2 regions of the Glaciimonas sp. Gout2 genome follow, and region 1 is predicted to be linked to the other one. Evidence: riboswitches for the same ligand, from Rfam matches in the RefSeq annotation. Region 1 holds a riboswitch; the other holds the start of a gene.

Region 1 (11,219 bases):
CACATCCCACGGTCCGCTCAATGCGCGGCAGAATCGCTGGCAAGGCACGTGCGGCGGTACTTTTTGCGGTGCCTTTGTCGCCGCGAATCAACACACCGCCAAGGGTCGGGTCGATCGCGCACAGCAGCAACGCGGTCTTCAACTGCGGTTGGTCGACAATGGCGGAAAAAGGAAAATTCAATATTGTCATAGCTCTATACTTATTTATCCGAATCCAGCAACGTTGCTGGACCTTTCTACATGGACTAACGCACTCAAATGCGCGCTCACATGAACGCTTACATCCCAGCTCGATGTGACTTCATTTTGGCATCAGCCAGCACGCGGGGTTTCGCCCCGCGCTTCCAGTAGCGTTTCGCTGCGCAGATACAGCTCCCGTAATGCGTCCAGTGTTTCCGGTTTTGGCGCTGCCCACATGCCTCGGCTGGCCGCTTCCAACAGGCGTTCGGCGATGGCATTTTGCGCCCATGGATTGGCCTCCTGTAAAAACTGTTGCATGGTTGGATCGAAGCCGTAAGTGCTGGCAACCTCTTCGTACATCCAGTCGTCCATGACCTGCGCGGTGGCATCGTAACCAAACAAATAATCAACGGTTGCGGTCAGTTCCAGACCACCTTTATAGCCATGCCGCTGTATGCTGGCAAGCCATTTTGGGTTCACTACCCGTGAGCGGAATACGCGCAGCGTTTCTTCTTTCAGGTCCCGCACTTGCGCTCTGGCCGGATCGTGACTATCGCCAAAATAATGCTTGGGCTGCGTGCCGGTAAGGGCGCGAATGGTCGCAATCATGCCGCCGTGAAATTGTAAGTAATCATCACTGTCAAAAATATCGTGTTCACGATTATCCTGATTATGCAATGCAACCTGTACACCGGATAAACGCACACGGAAGGCGTCGCGCTCATCGATCCCTTGCGCCTCACGCCCATACGCGTAACCACCCCAGTTGACGTAAGCTTCGGCAAAGTCGGTATCGGCCTGCCAGTTTTTTTCCTGAATAAGCGGCAGAATTCCCGCACCGTAACTGCCCGGTTTGGCACCGAAAATCCGATACGTAGCGCGCCGTTTGGCTTCGGTCTCTTGCATGCCCTTGCCGAGCCAGCCGTCGAGTTCGTTCAGATAATGTTTGCGGATAAAATTGTGCGTCAGTGGCTCATCCAATATCAACACGGCGTTCACCGCGTCATCAATGAGTGTAATCAACTGCGGAAACGCATCCCGAAAGAAACCACTGATACGCGTCGTCACATCGATACGAGGGCGCTTGAGTTGATCTAGCGGAATCACCTCGACGCCAGTGAGTTGACGGTTTTCCGGACGCCACAGCGGACGCACGCCAAGCAGCGCCAAAATCTGCGCTACGTCATCGCCATGGGTACGCATCGCGCTGGTTCCCCAGATGCTGATGGCGACACTTTCGGGATAGGCGCCGGTTTCGCGCAGATGTCTGCTTAGGACCTCATTCGCCAGTTGCTGACCCACGCGCCAGGCCGATTGCGAAGGTACGCTGCGAGGATCGACGGAATAGAAATTGCGCCCGGTCGGCAGTATGTGCGCCATGCCTCGCGTCGGCGATCCACTCGGACCGGCCGGAATATAGCCACCATCGAGACCATTGAGCAGATTATCGATTTCGTCTGTCGCACGGGCCAGATTGGGGACTAAATTGGTACAGGCGAAGGTGATGACCCGACGCAATCCTACAAAGCGCTCAGTCGTTTGGGATGAGATGAGCGATGCGGGCGCAATCTTGTTAGCTGGTCGCGCAACGCTGCTTTTGATCTGAAACTTTTTTGCCTGAGATAACATGCTGAAAGGACGTGCCGCAGTGACAACGAGGGTCGGTTGCATTAACGGCTGAGTGGCAGCTTCCGCGCCCGCGACGCCGCCGAATAACGCGGTCAAAACCGGTTCGATGGCGTCTGTGGAGAAGGCTTTTTCTTGCAATGCTACAAACAATTGGCGACATAACACATCAATCGCATCTAAGGCATCGGCGCGGGTCACAATCGCGCACTGCGCCAAACGTGCCAGCGCGGGATCGGCGTTTAGACGACGACCTTTGTTGTCGAGCAACATATCCATACTCAAGCCAAAGAGTTTGGCGATTTCTTCCTGCAAGCCCGGCACATCCTGATTAGGTAGTCTTACCAGCGAAACCAGCATGTCTACTAACTGATTATCGGCTGGTCGTTCGCCCAGAATATGTAATCCGTCGCGAATTTGCGCAGCACCAAGTTCACACAGATAACCATCCAGATCTTCGATCAGATGCGCAACCCCCGCACCGTCCAACGTGCTGAGCGCGGCGGGTAGTTTGTCGTCGTGAACGTGGGGATGATCATGATCATGGTGATCATGATGATCGTGTGAGCCGTTTCCATGGTCGTGGTCGTGGTCGTGGTCATGATCGTGATCGTGATCGTGGTGCAGCAATCTTGCCTGTAAATCAGAATCGAGATTGGTCTGTTTGACCAGTTCCCAAATTTGTTGCTGCAACAGCGGCAACTTGCTGGGGTCCAGTACTTCGACCTGATAATACTCATCCACCAATTGCGTCAACTGGGCCAATGCGCCGTATGTGTCGGCGGTGGTCATCGGTGGTGTCAGGTGATCGACAACGACCGCGTGCGCGCGCCGTTTGGCCTGTGCGCCCTCGCCCGGGTCGTTGATAATGAACGGGTAAAACAAGGGCATATCCGCGAGCAGCGCATCGGGAAAGCAATTTTCCGACAAGCCAACACCTTTGCCGGGCAACCATTCCAGCGTGCCGTGCTTGCCGACATGGACGATCGCATCGGCGCGCCATGTGTCACGCAGCCAGCGATACAACGCGTAATAGTGATGCGTCGGCGGTAAGTCCGGCTGATGATAGATCGCGTCCGGGTCCATCCCGTAGCCACGCGGCGGCTGCAATGCGACAAAGGTATTGCCTAACGCGATTCCTGCCAACACTACGTGATCGTCGTGCACATAGGCCGCACCGGGTGCTGCGCCCCATTGGGCGACCATGCGCGCTTGCATTTCTGGCGGCAAATCGGCCAGCCACTGCGCATATTGTGCGGCTGGAACGCGTCCAACCGCGTTGCGTAACTGCTGTTCGGTGAGATAGGTATTGTCGTACGCGCAGCGATCAATTAGGTCATGAATCAAGGCGGTGCCGTTCTCCGGCAACTCCCCCGTTTGGTAACCTCGCGCTTGCATAGCCCGCAGAATTGCCATCAACGAGGCGGGCGCATCAAGGCCGACCGCGTTGCCGATTTGGGCGGCTTTGCTATTGGCATTGGTAAAAATAAATGCCACGCGCTTATTCGCGTTTGGCGTATGTTTCAGGCGCGCAAATCGCTGTGCCAGTCCCGCCACTCTGGCGATGCGATCCGGCACCGGTGCATATTCCATCATCTGACCAGCGGCGCTGGCAGCTTTGGTCTTGAAAGAAATGGGGACCGTAATGATACGGCCATCAAACTCCGGCAAAACCACGTTCATCGCTGCATCAAGCGGGTTCATACCCCGCGCAGATTGTTGCCACTGATCTTGCGTCATGCCGCTGGTGATCGCTTGCAACACGGGAACGTTAAGTTGTTCCAGCACCGATACCGACCATCCGGCGGGAGTCGGTCCGCCCGGGGTAATCTCGCCCATGGCAAACGCGGTGGTGTTGATCAAGACATCGATTAGCGCTGATTTTTTTTCCCGTTTACCACTTTTTCCGTCTGCCATGAAATACCGCAGCGCAGTCGGCAAGTCGGACTCAGCATTTGCACCGCTGCGCAACGAGGATGTAAACACCGGCAAAACGTTCATGCCGCGTTGTTCCAGTGCCGCGATCATCGCGTCGATAAAGCGCGTGTTGCCACTCATCCAATGGGCGCGATAAAACACGATGCCAACACCCGGCCGGTCACATTTATCCTGCGCCGAGTGCACAGCCATCCAATCGGCTGTCGTCGCGCCCTCCGCCAGATCGGGGTGATAGATGCCATGGTCCGGCAAAGGTTGCGCTGGTAGATAGCCGAACCCGGTCAACATCAGATGATCCGAAAGGTAGCGCAACAACTGCGCGAGGTTGACACTGCCACCGGCATGAAAATAAGACAACGCTTGCTCTGCCACGGCTGAAGAAACGGTCGAGACGGCGGCGAGTTCAGGATCGGGCTCACCCGTGCCACTGATGGCAATCAGATAACAACCATTGTCACGTGCATGGCGTAGTAGTTCGTTAAAACCCGGCACGCCTCCCAATCGTCCCAACACACGCAAAATAATAATCCGCGTGCCAGCCAGATCATCCGACAACAGATCAGCGATGTGAGATTCTTTATCTAGCGTTTGCAGGTTGATCCCGGTCACGAGCGGAAAATCCTGCGGCAATTGGCTTTTAGCGCTGTGCAATACCGTTAAATCATTGGCGGTGTGCGTTAGCAACGCGATGGCAGAACCAGGAGAATAAGGTGGCGCGTCAGACATCGGTTTCTTTCTCTGTTACGACGTCGCCGCTACCAAGTCGATGAAACACCAGATCAGTCACTTCATGACCGTTTTCAAGATGCTCGGTGACGATGCGCTCAATAGCGGTCGCATCTTCGCAGCGATACCATATTCCTTCCGGATAGACCAACGCCAACGGGCCTTGATTTTTGCAGGCAACCATACAGTGGGTGCGCGTGCGCTTAACGCGCAACTCCGGCCGTGCATCAATGGCAGCGCCAAGAATGCCGAACATGGCTTCAGCACGCACACCATCTTCAGTACAACGTGGGCCGGTACACATAAAAATGTGTCGGGAATGGGTTCTCATAAGCTTTTCTTTGGAACATACAACAGCTAGTGCAGTTATTTCATAGAAGGACTATGATGATCGTTAAGAATGAGAGGAATCAAAAATTGCACATAAAAACAGCAATTGATCCATCAAACATATCCACAATCAGCTAGTTCCATTTAATTGCATCACGGTCAAAAATAAAACGTAATATTACGTAATACACTTGCTCGACTGCTACTTTTTTTGCGATAAATTTAGCCTTTGGGGTCGCCAAATTGACGGTTCAAAAAGCCGAAAGCGCCTCCCAAAGCAAGCCAAAATAGGCCGTTTGCAATCGCTGTTGCGACAATAAACGCCCTCGCTAACTCAGCTGGCGCTGCACCGCCGTGTATCTGCGGCTCTGGCGCACCCAATAAATGCGGCGTCAAAATCAACATTACAGCGAGCAATTTCAACGACCAATGACGCCCAAAAACGAGGAGAGCCAAAGAAATGGCTGTCAGCGTCGCTGTAGCAGTCCACCACAATTGCCGGTCAAGTAATGGCGCAGCTTGCGTCCCCGGCACTTCGGGGGCAAGGCCAAGTGAAGGGGCAACAAATACGACGACATATCCGGCAAGTCCCCACAACAATCCCTCTTGCCAACCGCTAATGCCACCACGTAGCAAAATCGCTGCACCCAATAAGAGTGCAAAACCGACCGCCATCGTCACGTTTGCCATCACGGTATAAAGCGTGCGCTCGATGCCGTTGGTCGGCTCCCATTCCTGCGCCTCGTGATGATGCTCTGTCGCGGAAGGTGGCAACGTTGACACCGATGACGCTGGAGGCAGGCTTGCTATCGCTGACGCTGGTTTGATTGCAGCCGCATGTGCAGCCCCTTCCTCGTAAACTTCCGCCTGAGCAATAATCGGCGTTACTTGTATTTTTTGCACCGCGGTGAGTACCAATCCGGCGAATAATCCAGCCAGCAGAACTGACGATATAAAGCGCTTAACCCCCGGCTTTATTGCTAAAAAACCACCAGTGTTAGTCCCGCTCAATGACATGGGAATCCAGCCGAATGACGACCGTCATGCGCCGCATTATGCAATGTCATGTTGTGAGAAAACCCCATCGCGTAAACCAGCAATAGACCGACTATTGCACTCAGCAATGCTGGAATAACGCGATCTTTCCAGGTGGCGGCAGGGGCTGCCGTAACAATGTGATCAATAAGACCAGTTGAGGATGTTGCCATAGCGATCTTCCTTTTTTATAACTTACAACGATATGACTGGCACACGGCCTCCGCACCAGAACGGAGTGTGACCAGGAAGGCATAAAGGTGCAGCAAGAATGCAGAAAGCGCGACAGCAAAAGACGAGGAAATACAAGACGGGGTGCACAGGAAGGCAAGGCAATCCATCTGAATCGCCCGCCGCGACACAAACTGCATAACACTTTAGGCCGGTATCCGGGCTCACGAGGTGAAATCTGCTGACAGACTTCGAAGTTCGCGCCTTCCCATGCGTTGGCACAGTGGCGTACTGCAAACTTTTTACTCGCTTACCGTTGCGGGGGCAGCGTCGGATTAATGCCTGGGCACGCACCGACTTCCCGTTTAATTTTACGCACGACTGCACGCAAAACACCTAAAGCTATTGCTACCCGCCGAGTATAGGTTGCGACTTATCAAGATGCAAGTTGAAGCTGCTTTGTTTCTATTGGATGATCTAATAGCGTTTGCCAGTGTTACTGAAAGGTTTAACTGACACCGGTTAAGCTAATGTCAGTGTGCCTTTAGTTGTGCCGCGGTGCGGGAAGATGCGACAACAAGTTCGGCGTCACTCCACTTCGGGCTTTTAAAGACAGATTGTAATGAAATATTAACAACAGAAGCGCTATACAATTCATCCAAATATAAAGAGGAGAAACGCCATGTTTACAGGATTTGAACGTCACGTCGCTGAGGTCAACGGTACGCACATAAATTATGTTCGCGGAGGCAACGGACCAGCGTTGCTTTTGTTGCACGGCCATCCACAAACGCATGTGATCTGGCATAAAGTGGCACAACAACTTGCGCAACACTTCACCGTAATTGCTGCTGATTTGCGCGGCTACGGCGATAGCGGCAAGCCAGTCGGATTGGCTGATCACAGCAATTATTCCAAGCGCACCGTCGGCCAGGATCAAATTGACTTAATGAAAACGTTAGGTTTCAAGCAATTTTTACTCATGGGACATGACCGCGGCGGACGCGTTGCGTACCGTATGGCACTTGACCATCCTGATGCGATTCTCAAACTGGTTTTGCTGGACATTGCGCCGACGCTGGCAATGTATGAAAAAACTACGATGGAATTTGCCAGCACTTACTATCATTGGTTCTTTTTAATCAGGCCCGCTCCCTTTCCCGAAATACTACTCGGCGCGCATCCCGAAGCCTATTTAGAGCACACCATCGGCGCACGCAGCGCAGGTCTCGGACCATTTACGCCGGAGGCGTATGCTGAATACCTGCGTTGTCTGAGTGATCCAGCCACCATTCACGGCATTTGCGAAGACTATCGCGCCAGCGCCAGCATTGACCTTGAACACGAACGTAAGGATCTCGCCGACGGCAAGAAAATTCAGTGCGATACGTTAGTTTTGTGGGGCGCGCATGGCGTCATCGAAAAGTGTTTCGATCCTCTCAACGAATGGCAGCTACTCACCAAAAACGTCACCGGCAAGGCCCTCGACTGCGGTCACTATATTCCGGAAGAAGCACCCGAAGCGCTGATGGCGCAGGTCATGCCGTTTTTTATTGAATGAAAAATGAGATGTGATGGCAGCCTGATTTATTAGAGGTTTCGCCGCTAGAAGAATGTGGGCAACTTGCTCATCGGCCACCGATGAAAGCCACAACTTAACTCTCAATAGCCAAGCGATACAAACGTCGATTACGTTTCCCAGTGACAACTATATGCAACGCCGAGTCGCCGTATTTGCAAACAATTGTTTCTGGGTCAACCGGTTTGGCTTTAGGCGCGTTTCTGTATTGCTATCAAACGTACATTTTCGAAAAGGAGTCATCATGCGATCAAAAATTATCTTTGTGCTGGCCTGTGCACTCACCCTTGCCGGAACCTCTGGACTAGTCGAGGCCAAAGGCTGTTTAAAGGGTGCTGCAGTAGGTGGCGTTGCCGGTCATGTGGCGGGCCACCATGCCGTACTCGGTGCGGCTGGTGGTTGTGTGGTTGGACGCCATATGGCCAACAAAAAAGCTGCTGAACAAAAAAATCAAGCCGCAACGACACAACCCGCGCCATCAAAGTAAATCGACAAAATCGGGCTAGTTGTTGCATACAAGAAGGCTAACATTTTCCTCTTTTTACCTGATTTTTTTACTTTTCTTACTGTATAGGAACTTAAAATGAAAACTTTATTACTCTCCGCAAGTTTGGCCTTAGCTTTGCTGACATCGGCCGGAAGCTATGCCCAGGCACCGGCAGGCGCTCCCGCAGGAAGCACCGGCCTATGTAAAGATGGCACTTATTACTCCGGCGCAACCAAAAGTGGTGCATGTTCTGGCCATAAAGGCGTGAAGGATTGGTATGCGACCAAAGCCACAACACCAGCAGCGACTCCGGCTGCAACACCAGCGCCAGCATCAAAACCAATGGCTGCCCCAAGCGCAGCGTCGACTGCTAGCTCGGCGGTCGCTCCCGGTGGCGGTCCCGGTTTAGTGTGGGCAAATACCAGCACCAAGGTGTATCACTGCCAAAACACCAAGTATTACGGCAAAACCAAAGCGGGTGCTTACATGTCAGAAGCTGACGCAAAAACCAAGGGCTATCACGCCGATCATGGCAAAGCTTGCGGTTAATGGGTTAGAAGTATTTCAAACGACATCCGTGATGGATGTCGTTTGCGTTGGCGGTAACCTATCGCCAGAATGTTTCGGATCACCTCGATAGCGCACTGCACAGGTAAAAAAATGACGCCCTCTTCAGTATTTCCATTTTAAAAAATAGTGGAAATACTGAAGAGGGCGTTGTGTCATCAATACAGTCAATCAAGATATTGGTCGGGTTAGCGTTTTGGATTGACAATGTTCCCTGAATATTTGCCATCCAAAGCATCAATCAAATTTTGCGCTGCGCAGACCGCCATTGCGTGCCGTGTTTCATGCGTAGCCGAACCGATGTGCGGAAGCGCGACCACATTTTTCATGCGCAATAACGGCGAATCTTGCGGCAACGGCTCGCGCTCAAATACATCAAGCCCTGCGCCCCGAAGCTGACCGTTTTCCAGAGCGGTTATTAACGCCGACTCATCGATAATACTGCCGCGTGAAATGTTGACCAGAATAGCCCGGGATGGCATCAAGGCCAACTCGCGCGCGCCAATCATGCGTTCAGTTTGGGGCGTTAGCGGCACGGTAACACACACAAAATCGGAGGTCTTCAGCAAATCATCGAGCGGTGTAAGTTGCGCTCCGTAGGCTTTTTCGGCAGCGACGTTGGGCGTGCGGTTGGTGTACAACACCCGCATCCCAAAACCACATGCGGCACGTCGGGCGATAGCCCCGCCGATGCGACCCATCCCGATAATACCCAACGTTTTCCCTTGCACGTCGGTACCAAAACACGCCTCGCCGATACTACGCGTCCATTCACCAGCACGCACATAATCGGCCATTTCCACTACCCGCCGTGCAGTCGCCAGAATCAAAGCGAAGCCGGTGTCGGCAGTGGTTTGTGTAAGAACGTCTGGTGTATTCAGCAACGCGATATTGCGGCGGGTCAGATCATCTACATCGAATTGATCGGTCCCGACCGAGATTGTCGAAATCGCCAACAGTTTTGGTGCAGCATCAAGGATCGCGGCATCGATTTTTAAACTCGCACCGATCATGCCTTCGGCGTTGGTTAATGCAGCGATGAACGCCTCCCGATTACCGTCATTGACGCTGTCAAATTGCAGTACTTTAGAGCGCTCTTGCAACATTGCCAGCACATCTTCCGGCACTTTTTTGTAGAGTACGATTATTGGTTGCATAGCTTGTATTTCACCTTGGATAGTTAGCGTGTTGCCGGTTGCAAATGACGCGGCGCGACCACTTCCACTGGCGGTTTTACCCATAGCATCAGCAACACCGACATCAGCAAACCACCTGCCATGAACAGATAGGACGCCAACGGACTTCCGGTTGCGCCATTGAGATACCCGACCACATACGATCCCAGAAAAGAACCGAGCGCACCCATGCTGTTAATCAACGCCATCGCGCCACCGGCAACGTTCTTAGGGAGAAGCTCGGGAACAATTGCAAAGAATGGACCGTAAGGCGCATACATCGCGGCACCGGCAATCACCAGTAACGTGTAAGACCACCAAAAGTGACCGGTCCCGATCAGGAACGAACCCAGAAAAGCACATGCGGCCAACAACAAAGCTGGCCATACAAACAGCTTACGATTCTGCAATTTATCCGACGCCCATGACGACAGCAACATGGCGATGATCGCCGCCAGATAAGGAACTGCGGATAACCAGCCGGTTTCGACCATGCTGATAGACGACGCATTTTTAAGGATAGATGGCAGCCACAATACGAAGCCATACACACCAATACTCCAGCAAAAATATTGCGCACAAAGCTTCATGACCGCTGGCGACTTGAATGCCTCACCATAATTGCGGACCGGCTTCATCGCCGCTTGCTCCAACTCCAGCGCGGCTTTAATATCAGCCTTTTCTTGCGGTGATAACCAGGTCGATTCAGCCGGTTTATCCTGCACAACAAACCACCAGATAACCGCCCATATTACTGCCGGTATACCTTCAGCGATCATCATGTGACGCCAGCCGAAACTGTTGACCAGATAACCTGATAAGACCGACATCCACAACACCGTGACGGGATTGCCTAAGATCAAAAACGTGTTGGCACGTGAGCGTTCGGTTTTGGTGAACCAGTTACAGATATAAATCAACATCGCTGGCATCACCGCTGCCTCGACCACGCCAAGCGTAAAGCGGATCACCATCAGCATGGGGATATTGCTGACCATTCCGGTCATCGCAGCGCACGCGCCCCACAAAATAAGGCTCCAGAAAATCAATTTCTTGACACTTCCGCGCTGAGCATACATAGCGCCCGGAATCTGGAAGAAGAAATAACCCAAAAAGAACAGAGCACCGATCAACGATGACGTGCCATGCGAGACGCCGAGATCGCTGTTAATCCCTGCTGCTGCGGCAAAACCGTAATTGGCGCGATCCAGATATGCCAGACTGTATGTGATAAATATAATCGGCATGATGTACCACCAACGCCGTACTGCTAATGTTTTTGTCTCCATGATTTTCTCTTTAGTTTTGAATCTATGTTGAGAGTGAATTTTAATTTTTGAATTACTTGTTGAATCTTGTTTTTTTATTCAGATCGGCTTCTTAAAAATCATCCAGCCTTCATCCG
Region 2 (11,219 bases), on a different contig from region 1:
CACGTGAATGTCGAGCAGCAGGCGATTGCAGGTATTGTTAAGGCTAAAAAAGCCTTTGAAACGACTGACTTTCGTCTAAAACTCCAAAGGCATCATAAAGATGTTGATCAGGTTTTTTGGTCTTGGTACGACACATGGGTCTCGCCGGTTTTTCAAGACTGGAATATCGAGCAATTCCTGGCGGATATTCACGCGCCAACACTCGTTATTCAAGGCGTGGAGGACGAGTATTTCAGCATGAATCAAGTCGATTTGATCGTGGCGGCTGTGCCGAATGCACGGTATGTTGCCCTTGCGCATTGTGGCCATTCACCCCATCGGGACCAGCAAGATGATGTGTTAAATGCCGTGGTGGATTTTGTGGCGTAATGTATGCCGCATTGCTCACCACATTTAGCGTCAATTACTTCATGTGGTGAGGCACTCTTTTTAAATCTATTGTTGTGCGCATAACACATTGTATTTGTGGATAGTAAAAAGGTCTTAGAAAGCGGTCAAAATTGTAACATTATTATTATTTTGATAATGATTCGCCGTCTTCTTTAAATGTTGCAGTGCATGATGGCGTCTGGAACCGTTATAATTTCGCATTCATTATTTTACCCATCCTTACAAGACGAGAGACAACATGAGCTTGAACGACGTATCCTCAGGGCGTGATTTGCCGAATGATTTCAATGTGATCATTGAAATTCCAATGAATGCTGATCCAATCAAATACGAAGTCGACAAAGAGTCGGGCGCGATTTTTGTTGATCGGTTCATGGGTACGGCGATGCATTATCCGTGTAACTACGGCTATATTCCGCAAACCTTGTCGGATGACGGTGATCCAGTTGACGTGTTGGTGATCACACCTTTCCCGTTGTTTCCTGGGGTGGTTGTGCGCTGCCGTCCTATCGGCGTGCTGAAAATGTCGGATGAAGCGGGTCAGGATGCCAAGCTATTGGCCGTGCCAGTCGATAAAGTGTTGAGTATCTACACGCATTGGCAAAAGCCTGAAGATATGAATGAATTGCGCCTGAACCAGATTCAACATTTCTTTGAGCATTACAAAGATCTGGAAAAAGGTAAATGGGTCAAGATTGATGGTTGGGGCGGTCCAGAAGATGCGCGCGAAGAAATTTTGGCGGGTGTGGCAGCTTACAATAAAACATTGGAAGCAAAATAATTTTTGCTTCCTTTTAAGATAAGCGCACTTCGGTGCGCTTTTTTTATGCCACGCAAGAAATAACGCCTGCGATTATGTTGAGTGGCTGCAAGTAATTAACACTAAAACGGTACAACTTTTGCCCGTTCAAGTCCGCTTGATGCATCGTTTGTTGTTGATAGGCGTCACTTAAGCATTATTTGTTTGGTTTGAGTATCAGCATGAGTTTTGCGCCGAATTGATTCAAAGCCAGTCCGCATAATACGAGTAATCCCGCCACAATTTTCCACCATTGCAACGGTTCGTCTAACACCAGCGTTGCGCTCAGCATTCCCACTACCGGCACTAATAATGCAAATGGCGCGATAGTGGCCGTCGGGTATTTGCGCATCAGGACGGACCAGATACCAAAGCCGATGATCGTATTTGGATACGAATTAAACAGTACCGCGCCAGCGGATATCCAGGTGAAGTGGCTGATTGCATTGGTCCATGAAGCGGGGCCTTCGGTCAAAAATGATGCCAATAATAAAGGTGGCACGGCGATTAACGATCCCCATACTACGAGCGCCAATGGATTGACTTTGCCGATGGTTTTGGTGACGATGTTGGCTGAGGCCCAACTCACGCCAGCGCAGACCACGAGCAAGAAGCCGATGAAAGTGGCAGTGCCATCAACATGGATGGCAACCAGGGCCATGCCAGCTAATGCGATAAACGCGCCAATTAATTGTGCGGCGCGTGGACGCTCCTTTAAAATCAAGACTGCTAATCCGATGGTGAAGAAGGCCTGAAGCTGTATCACCAACGACGCGAGTCCCGCCGTAAATCCCAGATGCATGCCCGAAAACAGCAACGCAAATTGCAGCGCAAATTGGAATAGACCGTAAGCGATCAAAAGACGCCAGGGTATGGCTGGGCGCTTGATGAAAAATATCAATGGTATCGCCGCAAAAATGAAACGCAGGGCCGAGAAAAATAAAGGTGGTAAGTCATGCAGACCTATTCGGATGACGACAAAATTAAAACCCCAAATGGTGACGGTAAGAAGTGCGAGAAGAATGTCGGTCGGTTGCATAGGTGAGGTTCTGCGTGACAGGGCCATCTTACGGATGGGCGCTGCGTGGTAGCAAATCTTTCTGATCGATAAGGAAGGGGTAACGGTTGGTGGTGCGGTGGTGCTTATGCGTCAAGTTGGTCGACTGTGGTCGCGCGCCAAGACGCAAAGCGGGTATTAGGAAATCAACCGTCGCCTTTGAAGGGATTGCGATCATTGAGTTCATCCATATAAGCCTCAATGTCATCGGTTTCCCTCTCTAAAAAATTGGCGACGGCGTTGGAAAAATCTTGGCGGGCGAGCCAATGTGCTGACCAGGTTTTCTGTGGCAGAAATCCACGCGCCATTTTATGTTCGCCTTGTGCGCCGCCCTCAAAGCAACCGATTTTTTGCGCAATGCAAAACTCTAAGGGTTGGTAATAAGCGGTTTCAAAATGTAGACAAGGGACTTCTTCAATTGCGCCCCAATAGCGACCATACAAGGTTGTCTCTGTGTGAATCAACAGTGATGACGCAATTGGTCGTCCCGCGCGCTCGGCCACGATTAATAAGATATTTTGTGGCATCGTCGCACCGATGCGTTGAAAGAATGCCAGGTTTAAATAAGGTGTGGAATGATGGGCAGAATAAGTATGGCGATAGCAGCGATTAAAAAATACCCAGTCTGACTCTGTTGCATCGACACCGCGTACGTGTCGGAAGGTGACGCCAGCCTCGGCGACCTTACGCCGTTCGGCACGAATGTTTTTGCGTTTTTTACGTTCTAATGTATCGAGAAATGCATCAAAGTCACGATAACCCGGATTGAGCCAATGAAACTGGACGCCGCTGCGCAATAAAAATCCTGCCGCATGCAGCGCTTTGGCCTGTTCTGGCGGCGAGTACAAAATATGGGTAGAAGAAGTCTGCGTATCTACGCGTAAGGTTTTCAGCAGGTCGATCAACGCCGCAGCGGATGCCGCATCGCGCGCCAGCAGGCGACTGCCGGTAACGGGCGTGAATGGAATTGCCGACAGCAACTTTGGGTAATACTCCAAACCGCTACGCTGATACGCATCCGCCCAGGCCCAGTCGAACACGTACTCGCCATACGAGTGGTATTTTACGTACAGGGGAAGCGCTGCCATCAATTGCGGCACGGTTGCCGTATCGTTAGTGTTTTCCTCAGCGTTATCCCACAACGTTAAATATTGCGGTTGCCAGCCAGATTTTTCGGAGGCGCAACCGGTTTCGTGCAATGCGTGCAAAAACGCAAAGGATAAAAATGGATTGTTCTCTGCTTGAAGCGCAAGCAAAGCATCCCACGCGGGTTGCCCAATTTCATCCAGAGAGGAAACAATGCGGGGTGTAAATTTCAATGTTGGCGGTGGTGGTGTTTGCTTATTCACTTAGTCAATACGATCTGGGAAGCCAGAGATTACGAGGAAAGGATTGAGTTTAGCACTCTCGGAGATAATCTTCTGGCATGACTAATAAAGGTTGGCGTCATGGAAGTTTCTGCTATTACAGGCCTTTTTATGCCGAGTGTTCGGTCCAGTTTCGCGAACAATGGCATGGTGGTCATGAGAATAAATAGTCAAGAAAACCGTATCGTAGTGACTTTTCATCTGGGCTTTGAAAGCCTTTAGGGCCACGGGAAGACAACTTTTTCTGTGTTTAAGTGAGGGTTGAATGGGGTTTATAAGCTCCTAAACGTTTTATAAAAGAGAGACGATCAGGCTAAACAGTGAGAATAAAGCGCAATAGCAATCCAATAAATATGTGATTAGCCGGGCGCAAGCAACAAATAGCGCATGCGAAGAGATAAGCAAGCGGAAGATAGGTTATACATAAACGATACGCATGTGACACCCATGCGATAATCGGGGCTTGAATTTGTTATTTCGCCTAATTTCGCTGTTTTCATCATCAATTACATTTCATATTCATCGCCATGACAGTCAAAGTCGCCATCGCTCAAATCAATAGCACCGTCGGTGATCTTGCCGGTAATCGCGCCAAAATCGCTGAATTTGCACGTCGTGCCGCTCAGCAGGGCGCGGACATCGTATTAACGCCGGAGTTGTCGTTGGTGGGCTATCCGCCAGAAGATTTATTATTACGTCAGGCTTTCTACGATAAGACTGAGGAAGCAATGACCGCATTGATCGCGGACCTGGCAGATTTACGTGACGTACATGTTGTGGTCGGCCATCCCATTTTGCAAAATGGCGCACGTTTTAATGCTGCATCCGTGATCGTTAATGGTGCGTTGTCAGGTACTTATTGCAAATACGCGTTGCCGAACGATGCTGTTTTTGACGAGAAGCGTTATTTCTCAGCCTCTGATGTGCCATTTGTTTTTGAAGTAAAAGGCGTTCGTTTCGGTCTGAATATTTGCGAAGATACCTGGTTTTCGCATGCGCCCGCGCGCGCGCGTGCCGCTGGCGCGCAGGTTTTATTGGTGCCGAATGGCTCGCCGTACCATATGAACAAGCAACATCTGCGCTACGACATCATGCGGGCGAACGTCACGGCAAAAGGTTTGTCGCTGGTGTATGCCAATCTGGTGGGCGGGCAGGATGAATTGATCTTTGACGGTAACTCGTTTGTGATGGACCAGTACGGTGAAGTCGCGGCGCAGCTGAAGCACGCGCAGGAAGACTTGCAGATCATCGAATTTGATGGCGCGACACCGCTGGTTGGCCCATCCTCGATTACGCCTACGCAGTCGGTAGAGGCGCAGGTCTACCAGGCCTTGGTGTTGGGCGTGCGCGACTATATTGGTAAGAATGGTTTCCCCAGTGTCTTGCTGGGTTTGTCTGGCGGTGTGGATTCGGCATTGGTGTTGGCGATCGCGGTCGATGCGCTGGGGGCTGAAAAAGTACGCTGTATCATGATGCCGTCTCCTTATACAGCAGAAATGTCGTGGGTTGACTCGCGCGATATGGTGCAGCGACTGGGTGTGCGCTATGATGAAATATCCATTAATGATTGTTTCAGCGCTTTCAAATCCACGTTGGCTAGCGAGTTTGAGGGCATAGCTGAAGACACTACCGAAGAAAACATCCAGGCGCGTATTCGTGGCACCCTGCTAATGGCGTTGTCGAACAAATTTGGCTCAATTGTATTGACCACTGGAAATAAGAGCGAAATGGCAGTGGGGTATTGCACGCTGTATGGTGATATGGCGGGCGGTTTTGCTGTTATTAAAGATATTGCCAAGACGCTGGTGTATCGCTTGTGCGCATATCGAAATACGCTGGGTGAAGTGATTCCCACCCGCATTTTGACGCGTCCACCGTCGGCCGAACTGCGGCCTGATCAGACTGATCAGGATTCGCTGCCGCCGTATGATGTGTTAGACGCCATTATGCAAATGTACATGGAAGAGAATCAGAGCATTGCCGAGATCGAAGCCGCCGGTTATCCGATTGAAGATATTCAACGTATTACGCGTCTGATCAAGATCAACGAATACAAGCGTCGACAGGCACCGGTTGGTTGTCGTGTGACGCACCGTGCGTTTGGTCGTGACTGGCGTTACCCGATTACTTCAAAGTTTAAAGAGTGAAGCTTGGAGCATGACATAATTGTGTCGAGCGCTCTTGGTCTCCTTTTCTTTCTTCCTGTATCAAAAGATTTTTGTTAATTGCATAAAGGAGTTGTCATGAAGCAAATTACTGCCATTATCAAACCGTTCAAACTGGACGAAGTACGCGAAGCGTTGGCCGAAGTCGGCGTCAATGGCTTAACCGTCACTGAAGTCAAAGGTTTTGGTCGCCAAAAAGGCCATACCGAGTTGTATCGCGGCGCGGAATATGTCGTCGATTTTTTGCCAAAAGTAAAAGTTGAATTGGTGATTGACGATGCGCTTGCTGAGCAAGCTGTTGATGCCATCATCAAAGCTGCGCGTACTGGCAAGATTGGTGACGGTAAGATTTTTGTCCGCGAAGTCGAGCAAGTTATCCGCATTCGTACCGGCGAAACTGGTTCGGAAGCGGTATAAGACGCTTTAAGACAGGGCTTTAAGACCGGACTTAAAAACCTGGCTTTACAGCACGCATGGTTGTATCGGCTCGTCGTAACATCGTGTATCTGCCAATTCCTGATGCGGAGTTTAGGTGGAATACAGACGGGCCGCGCTGTCTTACCTTTGACGCAGAACGCATTACCGCTGTGCGCGCATGTCGGCAGTATGTGGGCAGCAACACCTTTGCTGCCGTTTTCTGAAGTGTTTTGGCGCAAACGTTGTATCGTGGACGCCGCGCAGATTCTAGAAACCATTACAGAAACACATCGGACAATATCGCCATGCAGATTCCTCACATTGTATCCATTCAGGATAGCGATCTCAGTAATACCATCACCACTGTCATCAATAATAAAACCAAGCCGTTAGGCAGTTTGGGTGCGTTAGAAGCAATCGGCCTTCAAATCGGATTGATCCAAAAAACCACGCGTCCGACATTCATCCAGCCAGCTATCCTTATATTCGCCGCTGACCATGGTGTCGTCGCCGAGAATATCTCTGCTTATCCACAAAGTGTGACGTGGCAAATGGTTGAAAATTTTCTCAACCAAAATGCGGCGATTAATGTTTTTGCACGTCAAAATAATTGCGCTTTGCAGATAGTTGATGCTGGTGTTAATCATGATTTCGGTTGGCCTCCTCAGTTAATCGGTAAAAAAGTCGGTTTCGGAACGCGAAATTTTGCTAACGAGTCGGCGATGACCGCTGAGCAATGCACCACAGCCATGGAACACGGCATGGACCTGATTGGGGGGCTAACCGGCAATATCGTTGGTTTTGGAGAGATGGGAATCGGCAATACCACCGCAGCGGCGGCCATCATGCACAAGATCACCGGCTTGCCGCTGGTCGATTGCGTGGGGGCGGGAACCGCCTTTGATGCTGCCCGAATTTTGCATAAGCAAAATGTGATTCAGCGTGCGGTCAGTTTTCACGGTGGCATCGTTGCGCCGCTTGATGTATTGGCGACATTTGGTGGTTTTGAAATCGCCATGATGGTCGGTGCGATGCTGGCTGCTGCCGAACGCCGCATGGTTTTGCTGATCGATGGATTCATTGTTACCAGCGCATTACTGGTCGCCGCACAGTTGCGTCCCGAAATCCTGGATTACTGCATTTTTGCGCATTGCTCGGACGAGCGAGGCCACCAACAGATGTTGACGTTCCTTAAAGCGCAACCATTACTGCAATTAGGTTTGCGTTTGGGCGAGGGTACGGGCGCAGCGCTGGCATTACCTCTGGTGCAGGCGGCGGTACTTTTTATGACGGAAATGGCGACCTTTGACTCGGCAGCGGTTGATTCTATTTCTACGCCTCCGCATGCACAGTGAATACTGAATAGCCATGTCCAGCATGCGACCCAGTGCGTTACGCTCGCGTAGTCTGACCAAAGCAATCACCCATCAAGTGCGGTTATTCTTCGTTGCGCTGCAATTCTTTACGCGACTGCCCATTCCCGGCTGGGTTGGGTTCGATCCTGCATGGTTACAGCAAGCTTCGCGTTATTTTTCGGCGGTGGGGATTGTTGTGGGTGCTGTGACGGCAGCGATTTATGCGGCGGCGGCCCATGTGTGGCCGCCCGCGGTGGCGGTGTTGCTATCGACCATTGGCGGCATTTATCTGACCGGTGCGTTCCACGAAGATGGCTTTGCTGATAGCTGTGATGGTTTTGGCGGTGGTTATACTGCCGCCCGTATTCTTGAGATTATGAAGGATTCACGGGTTGGTGCATATGGTGTCATCGGCATGGTGTCGATGCTCGGTTTGAAATTCACGTTACTCGTGAGCCTGCCGTTCTGGGCGGTCGTGGCAGCGTTACTAACGGCCCATCCTATTTCCCGTTTGATGGCGAGTAGTTTGATTTGGCGGCTGACGTATGTCAAAGCCGAGGGCAAGGCAAAACCATTGGCAGAGCAGATGTCCGGACCTGAATGTGGCGTGGCGATGGCTTTCGCTGCGTTACCTTTATTGGCAATCGGTGTTTTGGGTTGGGCGCCTTGGGCGGGGATAGCCGCTGGTCTGGTGTGTAGCGCTATTGCTACCTTGTGGCTCGCCCGCTTTTTCGTTAAGCGCATTGGCGGTTATACCGGCGACTGTCTGGGTGCCGTGCAGCAGGTGGCAGAAGTGACCTTTTACCTTGGTTTATTGGCTGCCATGCCGCTTTTAAAATGATGTACTTAAGATAATGATGCAACTCCATCTTGTGCGTCATCCGAAGCCGAGCACGCCAGGAGCTGTATCCGACTTGTGCTACGGGCGTTCTGACCTCCTTGTATCCGAAGAAGAAAATACGCGTTTGTTGCATCAATTGATAAAGGTACTGCCAAAGCCGGTCCTGATGTTTTCTAGTCCGCTCCTTCGATGCGCGGGGTTGGCGGATAGTTTGTCGCGACAACCGGGTTGGCCGGCACCGACTCTTGATCACCGTCTGGTGGAACTGGACTTTGGAAAATGGGAAATGCAATCCTGGCAGGATATCCCGCGTGATGAGATCGATGCATGGGCGGGCGCGGTGATTGACTATCGACCGGGTGGTGGAGAAAGCGTGATGCAGATGGCGGCACGCGTGGATGCGTTTTATCGTGCGTTGCCGCGACTTCATTCACCATCATCGAGCAGTGGCGAAAATAACAACAATGGCGATGATGTTGCCGTCATTTGCCATGCAGGGACTATTCGCCTCCTTTTAGCCTGCCATGCCTTATCCCAGGAGGCTTCCATGCCAATCGGAGCGTCAAGGGCGATTGCGGATATTGCGCGAAAGGCTGCCAACGCAGCCCATAAGATCGGTTACGGCGAAGTGATTTCGCTAATCTGCTGATTTCGCTGGGATTTTGCACGCGGATTCGAAGATTTATTGTTGCTGTAAAGGCAGATGAATATTAGAATGCCGGTGCTTTTGGTGCTCGCGAACACGGCTGTGTTCGCAGTTAAACGGGAAACACGCGATACGTGTGCTGCCCCCGCAACGGAAAACAAGCGTCTCAATTTGCTTAATGAATGACTGGTTGAATGACCGGTTAATGTCGGCCTATTCACTATGGCCGATAATTGCAGCGTAGTTGCTGCAAAATATTGATTACACATTGTGACAAGCTGCCTCTAACACCACTGTGTTTCGCGCGGGAAGGTAAGGCAGTTGGACTTGGTAGCCCGGATACCGGCCAGTAGCAGGTGGAACTACTTTTAAGGCGGTACGGACGATCTGTCGCGAAATGCGATCCGGCAACTTTGCTGGATTGATTGTTCAGTGCAATGTCTTGCGGAGGTATTTCTTTTGAATCCAGCGCGCGGGGAGGCGAGCTGGTGGTTGTTTTCTTGCTTAAATTATCATGACCCTAACTGTTTCACCGACCCATCCGCGCCGCGCTGCGCGAATGATTGGGCCTTTGTGCCTTTCTACGCTTATTATTTCTACTTTTTCCGCATCCAGTTTTGCTCAGGAAGCCTCGGATAAGTCACTAGAGCCCGTTCTAGTCACAGCAACACGCACGCCACAAAAAGCCAGTGATGTGATCAGCGACAACGTGACGATTTCTGCCGAAGACATTGCGCTATCGGGACAAACCTCGCTGGTTGAACTGCTGCAAAAGCAACGTGGAATTGAAATCACTGCTAACGGCGGTCCTGGTACTTCGGCATCGGTATTCATGCGCGGTGCAGCTAATAATCAAAATATAGTATTAATCGATGGCGTCCGTGTCGGGTCTTCCACGACCGGCGGCGCTACATGGTCCAGCATTCCATTGTCACAAATTGATCACATCGAAATCGTGTATGGCCCTTTGAGTAGTTTTTATGGCGCTGACGCAATGGGTGGCGTGATTCAAATTTTTACCAAGAAAGGTTCGGGCGCGCCGCGTTTGACTGCATCTGCCGGTGTCGGCAGCTATGGTACCCGCACCATGGATGCGAGTATTTCTGGCGCGACCGAAGGCGACCATCGTTTTAGTTACGCTATATCGGTGGCGCATGAAAATGCAGATGGGTTTTCAGCGACTAAGCCAGACCCTTCGCCGTATAGTTCTTATAATCCAGATAAAGACGGCTACAAAAAAGATAGTGCCAGCGGACAGTTTGGGTTGGAGCTGGCAAAGGGCCAGGAAGTTGGCGTGACCTTTTTGCAAAGCCGGTTGAATGCGCAGTACGACGATGGTTCGGATTTCGACACGCGTGTCGTGCAAAAACTTGAAAATGTGGCTGTGTATTCGAAAAACCAGATTCTGCCTTGGTGGAATAGTAAGGTTCAGGTGTCGCAAACTACCGATAAATCGACTTATATCAGCAGCGATCAGCCGGATGGGATCAGCGATGTAACGACTAAGCAGAATAATTACAGCTGGCAAAATGATTTGTTCATCGGGACAGACGTCTTGCAGTTGTTGGCTGAGCGACGTGAGGAGGAGGTTTCTGCCACCGGTTTGTCTGGTGACCGGACGACCAATTCGGTTGCTGCATCGTACCAGTTGAAGCGTGGAGATCATCTGGCGACCGTTAGTATCCGGAATGATAATAGCTCGCAATTTGGTACGCATGCGACTGGTAGTCTTGGGTATGGCTATCGTTTGAACCAGGACTGGCGGGCTAATGTCAGTTATGGCACTAGTTTTCGTGCGCCGACTTTCAATGAGTTGTATTACCCCGGTTATGGTGTTGCGGCGAACAAACCGGAAAAAGGTAAGAATGCGGAGGTGGGGTTGGTGTATGACAATGGGACTTCGCAGTTAAATATTTCTTACTATCACAACAAAATAACTGATTTGATCGTCTCGACTACGACTTGTCCGGTTGAGCCGGATAGCCATCCTTATGGTTGTGCTTATAACGTTGATAAGGCGACGCTTGAGGGGGTTTCTTTTGGCGGCAGTACTAAGTTGGGTAATTTTGCTTTGCGTGGTTCGCTGGATGTGCAGAATCCGCGGGATGATACTAGTGGGAAGTTGCTGGCTCGGCGTGCGCGGCAGCATGGAACGGTGGCGCTTGAGTATGGGGTTGGGGCG

The links. Region 1 has a riboswitch for cobalamin ahead of QN379_RS06485 (CbtB domain-containing protein). Riboswitches for the same ligand answer to the same signal wherever they lie in the genome.
Region 2: linked by a shared signal. The riboswitch ahead of QN379_RS17475 (TonB-dependent receptor domain-containing protein) and the one ahead of QN379_RS06485 (CbtB domain-containing protein) in region 1 are both predicted to bind cobalamin.

What each region holds. Positions count from the first base shown of each region.
Region 1 is NZ_JASJXA010000006.1:81,346-92,564, forward strand. Features, by position in the region: gene QN379_RS06465 (putative cobaltochelatase) at 1-190, opposite strand, end outside; gene QN379_RS06470 (cobaltochelatase subunit CobN) at 313-4,470, opposite strand; gene QN379_RS06475 (ferredoxin) at 4,463-4,801, opposite strand; gene QN379_RS06480 (CbtA family protein) at 5,023-5,817, opposite strand; gene QN379_RS06485 (CbtB domain-containing protein) at 5,808-6,008, opposite strand; cobalamin riboswitch at 6,198-6,421, opposite strand; gene QN379_RS06490 (alpha/beta hydrolase) at 6,689-7,567, shown strand; gene QN379_RS06495 (hypothetical protein) at 7,830-8,072, shown strand; gene QN379_RS06500 (DUF3761 domain-containing protein) at 8,169-8,621, shown strand; gene QN379_RS06505 (NAD(P)-dependent oxidoreductase) at 8,828-9,796, opposite strand; gene QN379_RS06510 (MFS transporter) at 9,820-11,103, opposite strand.
Region 2 is NZ_JASJXA010000030.1:480-11,698, reverse strand. Features, by position in the region: gene QN379_RS17520 (alpha/beta hydrolase) at 1-369, shown strand, start outside; gene ppa (inorganic diphosphatase) at 629-1,171, shown strand; gene QN379_RS17510 (EamA family transporter) at 1,347-2,228, opposite strand; gene QN379_RS17505 (GNAT family N-acetyltransferase) at 2,393-3,595, opposite strand; gene QN379_RS17500 (NAD+ synthase) at 4,141-5,760, shown strand; gene QN379_RS17495 (P-II family nitrogen regulator) at 5,857-6,195, shown strand; gene cobT (nicotinate-nucleotide--dimethylbenzimidazole phosphoribosyltransferase) at 6,501-7,550, shown strand; gene QN379_RS17485 (adenosylcobinamide-GDP ribazoletransferase) at 7,573-8,391, shown strand; gene QN379_RS17480 (histidine phosphatase family protein) at 8,405-9,040, shown strand; cobalamin riboswitch at 9,103-9,403, shown strand; gene QN379_RS17475 (TonB-dependent receptor domain-containing protein) at 9,552-11,219, shown strand, end outside.